3 regions of the Telluria sp. LT2P80 genome follow, and region 3 is predicted to be linked to each of the others. Evidence: riboswitches for the same ligand, from Rfam matches in the RefSeq annotation. Region 3 holds a riboswitch; each other region holds the start of a gene.
What was found. Region 3 has a riboswitch for cobalamin ahead of AC56LW_RS23740 (TonB-dependent receptor domain-containing protein). Riboswitches for the same ligand answer to the same signal wherever they lie in the genome.
Positions count from the first base shown of each region.

Region 1: linked by a shared signal. The riboswitch ahead of AC56LW_RS12140 (cobaltochelatase subunit CobN) and the one ahead of AC56LW_RS23740 (TonB-dependent receptor domain-containing protein) in region 3 are both predicted to bind cobalamin.
Region 2: linked by a shared signal. The riboswitch ahead of AC56LW_RS09315 (TonB-dependent receptor) and the one ahead of AC56LW_RS23740 (TonB-dependent receptor domain-containing protein) in region 3 are both predicted to bind cobalamin.

Region 1 is NZ_JCASIO010000004.1:82,995-88,287, forward strand. It holds gene AC56LW_RS12140 (cobaltochelatase subunit CobN) at 1-2,303, opposite strand, end outside; cobalamin riboswitch at 2,480-2,698, opposite strand; gene kynU (kynureninase) at 2,808-4,070, shown strand; gene kynA (tryptophan 2,3-dioxygenase) at 4,104-4,991, shown strand; gene AC56LW_RS12155 (VOC family protein) at 5,018-5,293, shown strand, end outside.
Region 2 is NZ_JCASIO010000002.1:678,703-683,995, reverse strand. It holds gene AC56LW_RS09315 (TonB-dependent receptor) at 74-2,032, opposite strand; cobalamin riboswitch at 2,101-2,339, opposite strand; gene ylqF (ribosome biogenesis GTPase YlqF) at 2,365-3,285, opposite strand; gene AC56LW_RS09305 (hypothetical protein) at 3,608-4,756, opposite strand; gene AC56LW_RS09300 (hypothetical protein) at 4,800-5,293, opposite strand, start outside.
Region 3 is NZ_JCASIO010000019.1:6,931-12,223, forward strand. It holds gene cobO (cob(I)yrinic acid a,c-diamide adenosyltransferase) at 1-84, opposite strand, end outside; gene AC56LW_RS23730 (ABC transporter ATP-binding protein) at 81-860, opposite strand; gene AC56LW_RS23735 (FecCD family ABC transporter permease) at 857-1,879, opposite strand; gene AC56LW_RS23740 (TonB-dependent receptor domain-containing protein) at 1,940-3,772, opposite strand; cobalamin riboswitch at 3,838-4,072, opposite strand; gene AC56LW_RS23745 (histidine phosphatase family protein) at 4,093-4,635, opposite strand; gene AC56LW_RS23750 (adenosylcobinamide-GDP ribazoletransferase) at 4,635-5,293, opposite strand, start outside.

The DNA.
Region 1 (5,293 bases), on a different contig from region 3:
TGCGCGGCCTGCGTCTTGAGTGACTCGGACGACGCAGCTTCGAAACTCTCGACGATCTGGCGCAGCGACAGCAGCTCGTCGTACAGCGGCGTCGTCGCCAGCGGGGGCGTCAGGTGGTCGACGATGATCGCCAGGCCGCGGCGCTTGGCCTGCGTGCCCTCGCCCACGCCGTCAACGATGTACGGGTAGATACCGGGCAGGTCGCCCGCGATCAGGCTGGGATAATCGTCGCTCGACAGGCCCACGGCTTTACCGGGCAGGAATTCAAAGGTCGAGTGGCGCCCCACGTGCACGACGGCGTCAGCCTTGAAGCGGTCGCGGATCCAGTGGTAGAAGGCCAGGTACTGGTGCGGCGGCGTGATGCTGGTATTCGCGTGCAGCAGTTCTTCATCGACTTCCCAGCCGCGCGGCGGCTGCGGGCCGATGAACACATTGCCGAACGTGAGGCCCGGCACCAGCAGCTTGCCGCTGTCGACCATTACCTTGCCCGGCACCGGGCCCCAGCCGCGCATGCCTTCGATGCCGTAGCCGATCAGGCGCCGGTACAGTGGCGCGAGCGCCTTGCACGGACTGGGTTTACTGTCGTCGAGACAGGCGCGGTAGCCGTCTTCGAGCGCATGCAGGTCGCGCGTGGCCTGCACGCGCTGTGGATGGTCGACACCCTCGACCAGGTGCAGCAATTCCTTGATGATCGTCTCGGCCTGCTTGCGGCCCGGCGCGCGCTCGCCCTGCGCTTCGGCGACCAGCACGTCGGCATGCAGGCGGCCCAGCATGCCGTCCTTCATCTCGCCCTGCACGCGCGGTGCAAGCGTCGCGAACCAGCGCGCGTAGTCGGCCGCGCTGACGCTGTTCACCACAACGCTCATCTCGCGCAGCGCGGCGCGGTCTTCCGGCAGGTTTACGCCGTGCGCCATGATCATGTCGAGCAGCGCTTCGGGCGTGGCGGGTAAATCGCCGACCGTGTAGCCGGCGGCTTTCAGTGCATGCAGCATGTCGAACAGCGACGCCGGCACGTTCAGGTTGTCGGCGCCGATGTTCTGGCGGCCCGGCGGGTGGTTGTAATAGACCATCGCGATGCGCTTGTCGGCATTGCGCTTGGCACGCAGCGCCAGCCAGCGGCTCACGCGCGCCGTCATGCGATCGACTTCGGCCGGCAGCAGCACCGGCGGGCGGTTCTCGATGCCGGTCAGGCGGTCGCGCTGCGACTGGCCCAGCGCCGCCACCACCATCGGCTGGCCGATGCCCTGCAGTTCGGGCAGCGCGACGCGGTACTGCACCGAATCCGGCGGCAGCCCATCGGGCGAAAGCTGCCACTGAATGGCAGTGCGGTCCGACAGGCGGATCGCCTTGAACACGGGGATATCGAGGCGTTTGAAGGCTTCGCTGACGACTTCGCGCCCTTCGGCGGCGCCGACGACGAAGTCCTGCAGCACCACCAGCGCTGCAGGCTTCGCTGGCGCGATCAGCTCCGGCAGGCGCACCAGCGCTTCGCGCGAGGCGCCGCCCCAGCGCGTGAGCAGCTGCACGCAGGCCTGGCCCTGTTCTTCGATGCGGCGGCACAGCGCGGCCGGCACCATGCCATCCATGTTCGCCAGGTCGAGCACGACGACGGTCGGGCGGTCCTTCAGGCCGAGTTTTGCGGCGTTGCCCCAGGCGGCAGCATCCTGCAGCTCGTTCTGGCCGACGCGCAGGCGCAGTGTTGGCTCGGGCAGCGGGGCGCCGAGCGCTGTCGATGGATGCAGCAGGTGGGCGATGAGAGCCGTGGTGTTGTCCACGCCGCCCGCTTGCCAGACGCGCCGCGCCGCGAGCCAGTGACGGGCCGCGGGATTCGCCTCTGCCGCCTGCAGTGCGGCTGGCGCCGGTGCTTCGGCTGCCAGTTCGCGCAGCAGCTCGGGCGCGAAGCCGGCCAGGCTGCCGTGCGCCGCGCGCGTCATCAGGTTCAGGCTTGCTTCGCCATTGAACGCCAGCACCGCGGTGCCTGGCTTGGCATGGCGCGCCAGCACATCCTTCATGCGGCGCGCCGGATCGCCGAACAGCGACACGGCCAGCACCGTGTCGGCGCCGGCGATCCACTGGCCTACCTCGCGTTCACTCGCGGCCATCAACTGGGCCGGCGTGCGCAACTGAATCCGGTCGCGCGGGTGGCTGGCCAGGTGGCGGTGGGCGGCCTCGATCGCGCCTGGCGCGGCGCGCTCGGTGACCAAGGCGAACATGGTAGCGGCGTGGCTGTGGGCGCAGGCAAGCAGGGACGCGAGCAAAAGCACCAGCGCAGTAGAGGCGCGGGCAAGCGAAGCAGTGTTCATGTGAACGTCGACCTTTCAGCTGCGCGCCAGGGCGCGCATGACAACGGGCAGACGTCTTCCTTCCACGCTGGACGCAGCAAGCCATGCGCACGCGCGCACGAACGCTGACGCGACCGCGATGGCAACAAAAAAGGAACGACGAACTACCAACAGGCACGCCCACACCCCGGGACGTACGCAATGCATCGTGATTGGCCGGTCTTCTGGCTTGCCGTCATCCTTCCCGGGTCCTGCCTTCCCGTGCACGGGGCACAGTGGCGTTCGACGAGGGTCGTCAGGCATACAGCAGCGGGGGCTGCGCCGGACTGGCGTGCGATGGATTCGCACACGTCACCGGCTTCCCGTTTCACCTTCCTGCAGACGAGCAGGACGGCACCATTCACTTGATTGGGCGCGATTCTACAGCCAGGGTGCGCCACTGTCACCGCATTCTTTGGCCTCTAGCCTAGAATGGCGGTATCGTCCGGCCAGGCCGGCACCCACTACTTCTTCGCGACCGTTCACATGATCACACGACAAGACTGCCTGGCCCTCGACGCGGCCGACCCGCTGGCGCCCCAGCGCAATGCCTTCGCGCTGCCGGACGGCGTGATTTACCTCGATGGCAATTCGCTCGGCGCCCGCCCCCGCGCGGCCCTGCAACGCGCGCAGGACGTGATCGCCGCCGAATGGGGCAATGACCTGATCCGCAGCTGGAACACGGCCGGCTGGTACGACCTGCCGCAGCGCCTGGGCACCCTGATCGCGCCGCTGATCGGCGCCGCGGCCGATGAAGTGGTGGTCACCGATTCGACCTCGGTGAACCTGTTCAAGGCGCTGGCCGCGTCGCTCAAGATGCAGGCCGACGCGCCGGCGCACGCCGCCCGCCGCATCATCCTCACCGAGCGCGATAACTTCCCGAGCGATATCTACATGGCCGAAGGCCTGATCGGCTGGCTCGAGCGCGGTTACGAGCTGCGCCTGCTCGACAGTTGGGCCGACCTGCCCGCTGCTCTGGAAGGCGACGCCGGCGCCCAGGTGGCGGTCGTGATGCTCACGCACGTGAACTACCGCACCGGGCGCATGCTCGACATGAAGACGATCACGGCGCAGATCCACGCCGCCGGCGCGTTGGCGATCTGGGACCTGGCCCATTCGGCCGGCGCAGTGGAAGTGGATCTGAATGGCGCGAACGCCGACTTCGCGGTGGGCTGCACCTACAAATTCCTCAACGGCGGCCCGGGCGCGCCAGCGTTCATCTGGGTGCCACAGCGCCATCATGCGCAGTTCACGCAGCCGCTCACGGGCTGGTGGGCGCACCGCCAGCCGTTCGCGATGCAGCCGGCGTTTGCGCCGGTGGCCGGCATCAAGCGCGCGATGTGCGGCACGCAGCCGGTGGTGGCGCTGGCGCTGATCGAGTGCGGGCTGGCCGTGTTTCAGGACGTGACGATGGCGGCGCTGCGCAAGAAGTCGCTCGCCCTGTCGGATCTGTTCCTGGCGCTGCTCGAACAGGAATGCGCCGCGCATCCGCTGGAGCTGATCACGCCGCGCAATCATGCGGACCGTGGCAGCCAGGTGAGCGTGACGCATCCGCATGGCTACGCAGTGATGCAGGCCCTGATCGCGCGCGGCGTCATTGGCGACTACCGCGAGCCGCAGGTGATGCGCTTCGGCTTCACGCCGCTGTACACGGGGTATGACGATGTGTGGCAGGCGGTGATGGTGCTCAAGGATATCCTGGACCGCAGCGACTATCAGGTCGATGCCAAGCGCACTGCGGTGACCTGAGCGATTCTCGGTCGATTCTCAAGAGAGGACACGATGCCCTGCCCTGTTACCCCGGATTCGTCCGCCAGCAATGCCGATGTGAGTGGCTGCCCTGTCTCGCAGCCCGGCTATCACGGCGCCAAGCTCGATTTCAGCAAGGACATGAGCTATGGCGACTACCTCTCGCTCGACACGATCCTCAACGCCCAGCATCCGCTGTCGCCCGAGCATAACGAGCTGCTGTTCATCGTCCAGCACCAGACCAGTGAACTGTGGATGAAGCTGATGCTGCACGAGCTGCACGGTGCGCGCGACAACATCGCGCGGGGCCAGTTGCCCGCGGCGATGAAGATGCTGGCGCGCGTGGCCGCGATCATGAACCAGCTCGTGCATGCATGGGATGTGCTGGCGACGATGACACCGCCCGAGTACACGGCGATCCGCCCGTATCTTGGCGCGTCGTCAGGATTCCAGTCGCACCAGTATCGCGAGATCGAATTCATCCTGGGGAACAAGAACGTCACGCATTTGCAGGTGCATCAGCACAAGCCTGACGCGCATGCGACGCTGCAGGGCGTGCTGGATAAACCGTCGCTGTATGACGAAGCAATCATGGTGATGGCGCGCAGTGGATTGGCCGTGGATGCGGCGCGGCTTGCGGGACCGTGGCATCAGGCGACGCGGTCGGATCCGTCGGTGAAGGCGGCGTGGATGGTCGTTTATCGCGATACTGACCAGTATTGGCCGCTGTATGAGCTGGGCGAAAAGCTGGTGGATATCGAGACGGCGTTTCGCTTGTGGCGCTTCCGGCATGTGACGACGGTGCAGCGCGTGATCGGTTTTAAAACCGGCACGGGCGGCACGGACGGCGTGGGGTATCTGCGCAAGATGCTCGATGTCGTGCTGTTCCCGGAATTGTTCGAGTTGCGTACCGAGTTGTAATCATCTTCATTCAAGGACCGCTTGCCATGATTTCTCATCTCGACCACCTGGTGCTGACGTGCACCGACCTCAATGCAACGAAGCATTTTTATACGGACGTCATGGGCATGCGTCTGGAAACCTTTGGCGCGGAGCGGATTGCCTTCACGTTCGGCAACCAGAAGATCAACCTGCATCAGCGTGGCGCCGAGTTTGAGCCGAAGGCGCATCTGCCGGTGCCGGGGGCGCTGGATCTGTGTTTCATTGCGGCGGTGCCGCTTGGTCAGGTGATTGCGCACCTGAGCAAGTGCGACTGGCCCATT
Region 2 (5,293 bases), on a different contig from region 3:
GATTTATTGCATTTGCTTACCGCTGAAACATGCATGCAAATACATCAGCCGTCCGCGCCCGGCAGAACATGGATCAGAAGTCGTAACGCAGCGACACCTTCAGCTGTCGGCCATCGCTCGGATAAATCCCGGCGCGGCAGCTGAACGCATAGCTGTAGTGCTGGCGATCGAGCAGATTCAGGCCCGATACCGACGCTTCCCATGGGCCGAAGCGGCGCGCATAGCGGGCGTCGACCGTCGTGTACGACGGCACGCGGGCGTCACAACTGTTGGCGAAGTCGTCACCGAAACGCTGGCTGGCCACCCACTGCGCGCCGACATCGGCGCTCTGGCCATTGCCCGGCGTCCAGGCCAGGCGCGTCGTCACGACGTGTTTCGGCACCAGCACCATCTCGCGGCCGGCGTTCGGGCCATCACGGAACTCGGACTGCACGTACTGCCAGGCACCGGTCAGGCGCAGGTTGTTCGCCAGCAGCGCCTGCCCTTCGACTTCGACACCCTGGCGACGGGTCGGGTCGAGATTGGTGTTGATGCCAAAGCCGCCGGCCAGCGTCGGATCGAAGAAGATTTCGTTCGTCAGGCGGTGACGGAACACGCGCGCTGTGGCCTTGCGCGCGTCGTTGCCGAAGGCGACGCCCAGTTCGAGGTCGCGCGAGGTTTGCGGCGCCAGCACGTCCGTCGTGGCGCGGTACGAGTTTTCGTCGATGTTGGCGATGCGGTAACTGCGGCCGGCCTTGGCGAACACGGTCACGTCGCGCGCGACGTCGAAGCTGCCTTCGACCGTGAACGCATTGACCGACTGCTCGGTGTCTTCCGGGGCGGTGAACGCGAGCGGGTCGGCGTAGTCCTTGTCGAAACGTTCATGGCGCGCGCCAACGGCCAGGCGCGCATTGTGCGGCGCGTTCCAGGTCAGTTCGTCGCGCACGTAGATCGCCTTGGACGCCTGTTTGGCGTCGCCTGCCGAGAAGCTCGACGTTACTTGGCGATCCCAGCGGGTCAGGTCGATCCCGGTGACGAATTCATTGCGCTTGTCGCCGAGCGTGGCTGTGTGGCGCAGACGTAGCGAGAACTGGGTCTGCTCGGACTGGTAGCGCAAGGCCGATGGGAAGCCCGAGAACACATATGTCGAACCGACATCGCGCTCGCGGTGCGACAGTTCGGCCGCCAGTTCGATGGCGCCGATGCGGTGTTCGACGAACGCGCTGACACGGTCGGTGTCGAGCGAGCCGAAATCATCCGGCGTGTTGCTTTGGGTCGGGTTGGCCTGGAACTGTGCCTCGTTCAGCGAACCCGGCAGGCGCGAGTCCGAGCGCGAGCTCTCGAAACGCAGGCCAGCGCGGCCGTTCGAGGCGTACGCATATTGCACGCCGCCGCTGAAGCTCGTCTGCTCGTACTTGTTGTTGTCGCGGTAGTTGTCGGTGCGGCGGTCGGCCACGGCGGCGTCGAACGACCACGGGCCGGCGCCATGCGCGATCGAGGCGCGCAGGTCGAGCGCATCGAAGCGCCCGCCTTCCACGAACAGGGTGCCGCGCGTGCCGCTGCCTTGCGGACGGCGGGTGAAAATCTGGATCACGCCGCCGGTGGCGCCATCGCCGTACAGCACGCTGCTGCCGCCGCGCGTGATCTCGATGCGCTCGACCGTGTCGACCGGGATGCTCGAGAGCACCGTGCTGGCCAGCTCATTTTCATTCAGGCGCACGCCGTCGACCATCACGACCACGTTTTGCGCGCTGTTGGTGCCGAAGCCGCGCAGGTCCAGGCTGAAGTCGGGCGAGCCGTCCAGGCTCTGGCGACCGAAGACGCCGCCAATCTTGCGGATGGCCGCGTTGACGTCGGCCACGCCGGCGCTGCGGATCTGGTCAGCGGTGATCACGGTGGCGCCGATTGGCGTGGCGGTGGCCGGGAAGCGGGCGGCGGTGACGACGACCGGCGCCAGCGTTTCCTGTGCGGTGGCGATGGTGGCGAAGGTGGACACGGCGAAGGCGCACGCCACAACGAGGGGCGCGCGGCGCGCGGGAGCTGCAAAAGTCATGATGAGTGTGTTCTCGGTAAAGGGCGCCCCGCTGCGTCCCCGCAGCCTGGCGTCGAAGGAAGCGCCTTGCGCTTCCACCTGTCCTGGCCGGTATCCGGGCTGGCAAGCGGACGCCCTCACCTTCCTGTCGTGCGGACAGTGGTTATCGAGATTGTCTGCCGCGGCGCAGGATGTGCGGACGCGGCGCTTGTTGACCGTTGCGGGGGCAGCACACTTCCAGGACGGCGCGCGGCGCAGCCCTGTCGTGTTTCCCGTTTAACTTCGCGCGCTGGAATGCGCGCGAGAGCACCAAAACGGCGCGATTATACCGTGTCGGCACGCGCCCTGGCGGGTCAGCTGCCGCGCTTGCCGCGCGACTGCTCTTCGAGCTTGGCAGCGAGCTTCTCGGCGGCCAGGCGGGCTTTCTCGGCCACTTCGGCCGCGTGCAGGACCAGGCTGGCTGCGCGCGAATCCGGCGTTTCCAGGCTGATGCGGCCCAGGGCGCCCTGGCGGTAATCCTGCAGCAGCGAGTGCGCCGCCTTTTCGTAGTCGTACTCACCGCCGCGTACACGGAAGCCCCGGCGCATCGCCACGCCTTCGATGACGCCGACACCATCCATGCCCTCCGTTTTCAGGCCATAGCGCGCGGTGAGCAGGTGCGGGTAGCGCTGCAGCAGCAGCTCGCCCAGGTATTCGGCCACTTCTTCTTCGACCAGCGCATTGGTGCCAATGGCATGGCTTGCCGCCAGCATCAGGCCATCGGTGGCCATGGCGATCTTTGGCCACAGCATGCCGGGCGTGTCGACCAGGACCACGTTCTTGTTCAGGTACAGGCGCTGCTGGACCTTGGTGACGGCCGGCTCGTCGCCCACCTTGGCCACGCGTTTTTTCAGCAGCGCGTTCATCAACGTCGATTTGCCGACGTTGGGAATGCCCATGATCATGATACGCAGCGGCTTGGTCGGCACGCCGCGGTGCGGCGCCAGCGACAAGGCCAGATCGGGGATACGGGCGACGTCGGCCGGCTTCTTGGTCGTCATCGGGTAGGCGGTCACGCCTTCCTGCGCATCGTAATAGGCTTTCCAGGCGGCGGTGGCGACCGGATCGGCCAGGTCGATCTTGTTCAGGATCTTGAGGCTGGGACGCTGGCGGAACTTGCGCAACTGATCCACCAGTGGGTTGCAGCTCGCCTCGGGCAGGCGTGCATCGAGGACTTCGATCACCAGATCGATGTTCTCCATCTGCTCGGCCGCTTCCTTCTTGGCCGCGTTCATGTGGCCCGGGAACCATTGTATCGACATGCTGTTGCTTTCTTTATCTTTCGTTCAAGGTGCTATTTTACGCTGGTGGCGCGCGCGGGCGTCGCGAACCCGCCACAGCTGGTCTTTCTCTTGCACATGACGTTGAGCCGTTGCAACACTGTTGACATATTCGGCGTGCACACTGGCCCTTGGCCACGCATGGTGGCGGGACGCAGCGGAGACGACATATGCGCGCACGGGACAGACTGAAACGATCGATGGTGCGCTGGTATGGCGTCGGCTTGCTGTGCTGCGCCATCGCGGTGTCCGCGCTGGTCGAGTTGCCGCTGGTGCCTTACTGAACCAGCACCGGTTCGCTGCATTCAAGAGGCGGCAAGGTGGCCGCCGGATCGAACGCCGCCAAGCGCTCGCGCGCCGCCGCGCGGTCTTTCGCATACTCGGCCAGGTAGCGGCTCCGTTCCTCGCTCTGCCATACGTGATCGGGCACGCCGGCCAGCGACAGCGTGCGGCTCACCAGCACGGGGCCCTCACGGCGCGCCAGCAGCAGCCGATCCGGATCCGCGTTCTCACGCAGCAGATAGCCTTCGACATCGCGCAGCACGAGCGGCAATGGCGGCGCAGGATCGGCGTCGTGCAGCAGCTTGCCGTGCACGCGCAACGCGACCGACTGCATGCCCTGCCCCAATAGCTCGTTGAAGCTCGCCAGCGCAAACGGGCGGCCAAGCGCATCGTCGATGCGGCCGCTGACCACGTAGCGGCCAGCCAGGCGCACATCGAGCGGCAGCGTGAACTCAAGGGCGTCCGCGCCGATCGCTTCACGCGGCGCGCCCGCCCACACGGCCGGCAACTCGGGCGAATAAATCACGTCGAACAACACGACACCCGCACGGCCGGCCGCGCTGAAACGCACTTCGCTGCGGATGGTGCCGTGAAAGCCGGCCAGTGCGCCCGCCTGCGGCGCGAACGTGGCGCGCCAGTGGCCGTCATCATCCTGCGAAAACGCCAGCGTTACACGGGGCGCGGGGCGATTGCCCGTGGCGCCCATGCCCTGGGCCAGTGCGCGCGTGACCACCAGCGGCAGCGCGGCGCCGTGCGCGTCGACGGCGCGCAGCGAAAACTCGACCGTCTCGCCCGCCGCCAGGTAGACGCGCGACTGCGCGGTCTGCACCAGCACGCCCGGATCGCTGTCCCCGCCATCGATGCGCATCGGGTTCGATTCGCGCACCGGCTGGTTCGGATACAGCTGGTCGGGATGCTGCGCGGCCGGACGCGATGCATGCGGGTAGCGGGTGTGCTGGAGGTAGCTGCAATAGGTGTGCTGCGTCAATCGAACCTGCCCGGCAAGCTGACGGCGGCGCACGGTACGGTCGTCGCCGGCGGGGGTCATGACCGGCACCGGCCCGAGAAAATGCAATCCAGCCGGCGGCGCCGACGCTGCAAGTGGCAGCGCCGGATCGTCCTCGCGCCAGAACAGTCCAACCATGAGCGCACCGGCGACAAACAGTGCCAGCCAAACGAGGCGGCGCCTAGTTGGCCGTATCGACCATCGCGTCACGCATGACTCCGATGATGCCGGCCCAGTTGCCGTCGCCATAGTGGTTGAAGCGTTCACCGTCGTCGCGGAACACGACCGAGTGCCAGCTCCACTTGACACTCCCGCCCTGGTTTGGCGCGGTGCCCAGGCGCAAATCGTCGCACAGCCAGTCACCCGGATTACACAGCGAACGGCCTGCATTGCCGGCCACGCCGCCGCTGCTGTGGTAGGCCACGACTTCGTCGTCCTGGCCCCGTAGCAGGAACGAGTACGCGGTGCCGCGCGCGCCCGCGTAGCGATAGAACCAGACGTTGCGGGTGTCGTTGTGGTTGTACATGGCGCGCGCGGTGCTGGTCTTGAGGTCTTGCACGAGCGGCTCGGAGGTGGTCCAGGCGCCGGCGTTGGCGAGCTCGGAGCCGCCCGCCGCGCCAGCCGCAACGCGCACCCATTTGAGGTTCCAGCCGGTCTGCACGCCGCCGCTGGCGG
Region 3 (5,293 bases):
GTCGATGACGGCTTTCTTGCGTTCCATGCGCACGCGATGGCGTTCGTTCAGCGCAGCGGTTTGTTCGGGAGTCATGTCGTTCATGCGAAATCCTCTTGAGGGATGAAGATGCGGCGGCCGTGATGTTCGATCATCTCGATCGGGTGGCCGAGGTAGTCGCCCAGCAGCGCGCTCTGCATGGTCTGTTCGTTGGTGCCTGCATGCCAGCGGCCATCGCCCATCAGCAGCAGCACGTGGGTCGAGATGCGCGAAGCCAGGTTCAGGTCGTGGCCGATCATGACCACGGTCTTGTTCTGCTCGCGGCACAGGCGCGCAAGCAGGCCTGTCACGCTCACCTGATGCGCCAGGTCGAGCGCATTGGCTGGCTCGTCGAGCAGCAGCAGCGGGGTTTGTTGGGCAAGCAGGGCGGCAATCGCCACGCGCTGGCGCTCGCCGCCGGACAGCGTGCGCACGTCGCGCGACGCCAGGTCACTCACGTCCATCGACGCCAGGGCTTCCAGCGCAACCTGATGGTCGTCGCTGCCTTCCCAGTAGCGGTTGGCGTGGTACGGGTGGCGCGCAGAGAGCACGCTCTCGAGCACCGTGTAGGCAAAGGCGTCGTGGCGCGACTGGGCGAGAAAGGCGCGCTCGCGCGCCAGGTCGGTCAGCGGCCAGGCCGCGAGGGCGCGCCCGCCGATGTGGACGGCGCCGCCGTCGGGCTGGTGCAGGCCCGCCAGTGTGCGCAGCAAGGTGCTTTTGCCGGCGCCGTTGCGGCCGATGATGCTCCAGCATTCGCCGGGTTGCGCGGCCCAGTCAAGGCCCTGCACCAGGGTGCGGCCGGCGACGGAGAGGCGCAGATCTTGAGTGGCGATGACGGTCATTTGCGCATGCGGTGCAGTTGATACAGGAAGACCGGCGCACCGATCATCGCCGTGATGGCGCCGACCGGCAGCTGCTGCGGCGCGACGATCGTGCGTGCCAGCGTATCGCACAGCACGAGGAACGCGCCGCCGCTCAGGACGACGGCGGGAATCAGGACACGGTGGTCGGGGCCGAAGGCGAAGCGGCATGCGTGCGGCACGATCAGGCCGACGAACCCAATCGAACCCGCGCTGGTGACGGCGCTCGCCGTGAGCAGCGCCGACACGAAGAACAAGCCCTTGCGCAGCGCACTCACGCGCACGCCCAGAGTGACGGCGTTTTCGGCGTGCAGCGCAACCATATTCATGGCGCGCGCGCTGCGCATGGCAAACAGCAGCGCGCCGATCAGCACGAGCCACGGCGCCAGACGCAGCGGCGCGCCGGCCAGGTCACCGATCAGCCAGAAGATCATGCTGCGCAGGCGCCCCTCCGGCGCGATCGACAGCATGAGGGTGACGAGGGAGCCGCACAGGGCCGAGACGATCACGCCGGTCAGCAGCAGCATCGAGGCGCCGCCTTCGGCAGCCTGGCCGCTGCGCAGGTCGCGCCGCGCCAGCGCGTACAGCAGCAGGGAGACGCCGACGGCACCGACCAGTGCGGCCGCATCGACCATCAGTGTGGACGCCATGAGCAGCAAGGCGAGGAGGGCACCAACCGATGCGCCGGACGAGACGCCCAGCACATACGGGTCAGCGAGGGGATTGCGTAACAGCGCCTGCATCATCAGGCCGGCCAGGGCGAGGGCGCCGCCAGTGGCAAAGGCCACCAGCGCGCGGCTGGCGCGCAGGTCGAGCAGGGATGCGGACAGGGATTCGGGTTGGCCACTTGCCAATTGGCGCAGGGCGTCGGGGATGTCGCTGAGCGGCACGCGGATGGAACCGGTCATGCCCGAGAACAGCAGGGTAGCGATGGCCAGGACCAGCATGGCGCCGATGATGAGCGTGGCGCGTTGGCGTAATGACGGGACGGGTGCTTGCATGCGGGCCCTGATAGTTGATCGATGCCCGCGGCGCGTGCGCCGCGGGCGAAAAATGCCAGCTTAACGGATGCCGTAGCGCAGCGACGCGAACCAGGTGCGGCCACTGGTGCCGTAGTTGCGCGCCACTTCGTAGTTCTTGTCCGCGACGTTGTTCACGCGCAGCAGCAGGGACCACTCGGGCGTGAACTGGTACGTGGTGTACAGGTTCAGCAAACCGTAGCCAGCCAGGCGGTTGGTATTCGGCGCATTGTCGAAACGGTCGCCCGACACGGTCAGCTCGGCGCCGCTCTTTAACTGGCCCAGCACGTAATCGGCCGCGAAGTTGGCGTGCTTCTTCGCACGGCGCGCCAGCTGGCGGCCGGTGGTGTCATCGCGCGGATCCTGCCAATCGAGGCTGGCGCGCAGGTTCACGTCCATCAGGCGCGTGCTGCCGGCCAGCGAGAAGCCTTCGAGCGTTGCTTCGTTGACGTTGTAGGCGCAGCTGCGGTTGATGCCGTCCGGGCATGGCGTGGCCGAGACAATCATGTCGGTCAGGCGATTGTGGAAGTACGTGGCATCGAGGGTGTAGCCGTTGCCGTCGTAGCGCAGGCCCACTTCGCGATTGCGGCCTTTTTCCGGCTTGTTCGTCGCCAGGCCGTAGCCCGGGAAGTACAGTTCGTTGAAGGTCGGGGCGCGGAAGCTCGTGCCGATGCTGGCAGTGGCGCGCAGGCCGTTGCCGAACTCGTAGCCGTAGCCGGCGGCGCCGGTGTTCTGGCTGCCGTAGACCGAGCGGTCCTGGCGCGCGCTGACGTCGAACAGGTGATTGGCGCGCTTGGCCGAGTAGGCTGCTGCATACGAATTGGTGATGCGTGTCTGGCGCATCGACGAGACTTCTTCCTTGCGGTGGTTGAATAGCAGCTGCAGCGTGTCCTGGCCGATCGCGACATTGTTCTGCCACGAGAATTCGTTCTGCTCGGTGTCGATCTGGCTGGCGCCGCTGGCCGTGGCGTTGCTGAAGTTGCCCGACTTGTCTTCCGAACGCGCGTACTGCACGGTGCTGCGCCAGTTTGGCAAAATCTGGTTGGTCATGTAGACGGCGGCGGTATTGATGTCCGAGTCGCTGTGCACATCGTAGCTGCCGGAACCACTGGCATCGTACTGGCTGTACGTGCGGCTGGCCAGGAACTGGGCGCCGATCTCGTGGCCCGGCGCGAGCGCCATCGACACACGGCCGTTGGCATTGCGGCGGCGGTAGCCGTCTTCGTCGGCGTTGTAGCCTGACGCACCGGGCCGTGTGGACGAGAAGCCATCCGACTCTTCGTAGCCGGCGCCGAAGGCATAGTTGATGGCATTCGGGCCACCGCTGCTGCCGAAGATGCCTGCATCGCCCTGCAGCGTCGCATTGCTGCCGGCACCCACCGAAGCGGTGACGACAGGTGCGCCTTCGCCCTTGCGGGTGAAGATCTGGATCACGCCGCCGATGGCGTCGGCGCCGTACAGCGTGCTCAGTGGCCCGTAGACGATTTCAATGCGGTCGATGGCGCCCAGCGGGATGGCATTCCAGCTGGCGGTGCCGGTGGTGGACGAGCCGATGCGCACGCCGTCGAGCAGCACGACGATCTGGTTGGCGTTTGCGCCGCGCACATAGACGCTGGTCGTGGTGCCGGCCGGGCCGTTGCGGGCGATCTCGATGCCGCGCTGGCGCTGCAGGATGTCGGCCACCGAGCCGGCGCCCGAGCGCGCGATCTCTTCGGCGTTGATGACGGTGGTGTCGGCGATCAGGTCGGCAGCGAGTTGCGGCGTGCGGGTCGCGGTGACGACGACGGTGTCAGCGACTTCGGCGATGGCGGTGGACGAGATGAGGGCGAGTGCGAGCGACACGGCGGCCGCTTGCCGGCTTACTGGAAAATTCATGAGTGGTTCTTATCAAAGGCATCCCGCCGACGTCCCCGTGGGCTGGATTCAAAGGATCGCGCTGTGCGCGTATCCACCTTTTGGCCGGTATCCGGGCTGACAAGTATGGCCGTCCGACCTTCCCATGCTTTTAAAGCACAGTGGTATGAGGGGGCGGTTTGCCGCAGGACCCGATGAGAGGCTGCAGCACTTGCTTACCGTTGCGGGGGCAGCACGCGTTGGCCCTGTGAAGAGCTTCGTGTTTCCCGTTTAACTGCACCTGCGAACGCAGGTGCGAGCACCAAAACGCGCTCATTATAAGGTGGTTGCCCCGGGCATTGTCATATTTCCAGCACCATGACTTCGCCGTAGCCGATCTGGTGTGGTGTCGATGCCGCACGCAGCGCAGCATCCTCCAATGTTCCGCCGCTGGACATGGCGTGCAGCAGGCGCATGGTACCGGCGTGGCAGATGACGACTGCCTCGGCGTGCCCTGCGCGCTGGATGTCGGCCCGAAACGCGTCCACGCGCATGGCCACCTGCAGGACGTTCTCGCCGCCGCCGGGGCGGTAGTGAAGCAGGTCGGCGTTCCAGGCATCGATCTCGTCCCGGGTGATGTCGTCCCACTGGCGCAGCTCCCAGGCGCCAAAGTCCATCTCGGCCAGGCGCGCGTCGAACGTGGGCGCGGTTGACAGCTGCTGCGCCAGCACGGCGCTGCGTTGCAGGGGACTGGTGTAGACCGGCAAGGCTCCGGGAATGCCTTGATTGGTCAGCGCCGCCAGGACGCGTTCGCTGTCGGCTGCCTGTGCTGGCAGGTCGGTGCGGCCGTAGCAGTACCCGGCCGGCACGTCCGGTTTCGGGTGGCGCACGAGATACAGGCGCATCAGACCAGCGCGCCGCGGCCGAGTGTGGCCAGCACCGCGATATAGATCGCGACTTCGGCCAACTGCTGCACGGCGCCGAGACAGTCGCCCGTATAGCCCTGCAGCCGGCGCGTGAATTTATGGGCCAGCCAGCGCGTGGCCAGCAAGGCCGCAAACAGTGCTGCGCCAATCGCGGCCAGGTCGAGCAGGCCGACGGCGAGAAGCACGATCGCTGGCACCAGCACCGTAAGCGTCGCGATCCCGAATTCGGCGCTGCTCATGCGCACGGCCAGCGGCTTGGCCTTGCCTTCGGCGCGGGCGTAGTCCATCTGCCAGATCAGGGACGTGGCGGCCAGGCGCGAGAGCGGGTGCGCCACCAGCAGGGCGCCGACGGCAGTCAAGGGTGGCAGCGTGGCGAGTGCGGCCAGCTTCGCGCCCAGCATGCACACGATGCCGATCGCGCCGTAAGCGCCGACGCGCGAATCCTTCATGATCTCGAGCGTGCGTTCTTTTGTCATGCCGCCGCCCAGACCATCGCAGGTGTCGGCGAAACCGTCTTCGTGGAAGGCGCCGGTGAGGTAAATGGTCGCGGCGGTGGAGAGTACGGCGGCCACTGGCGCTGGCAGCCAGTGCGCGGCGATGAAGTAGACGACCGCGCCGATGGCGCCCACCACGACGC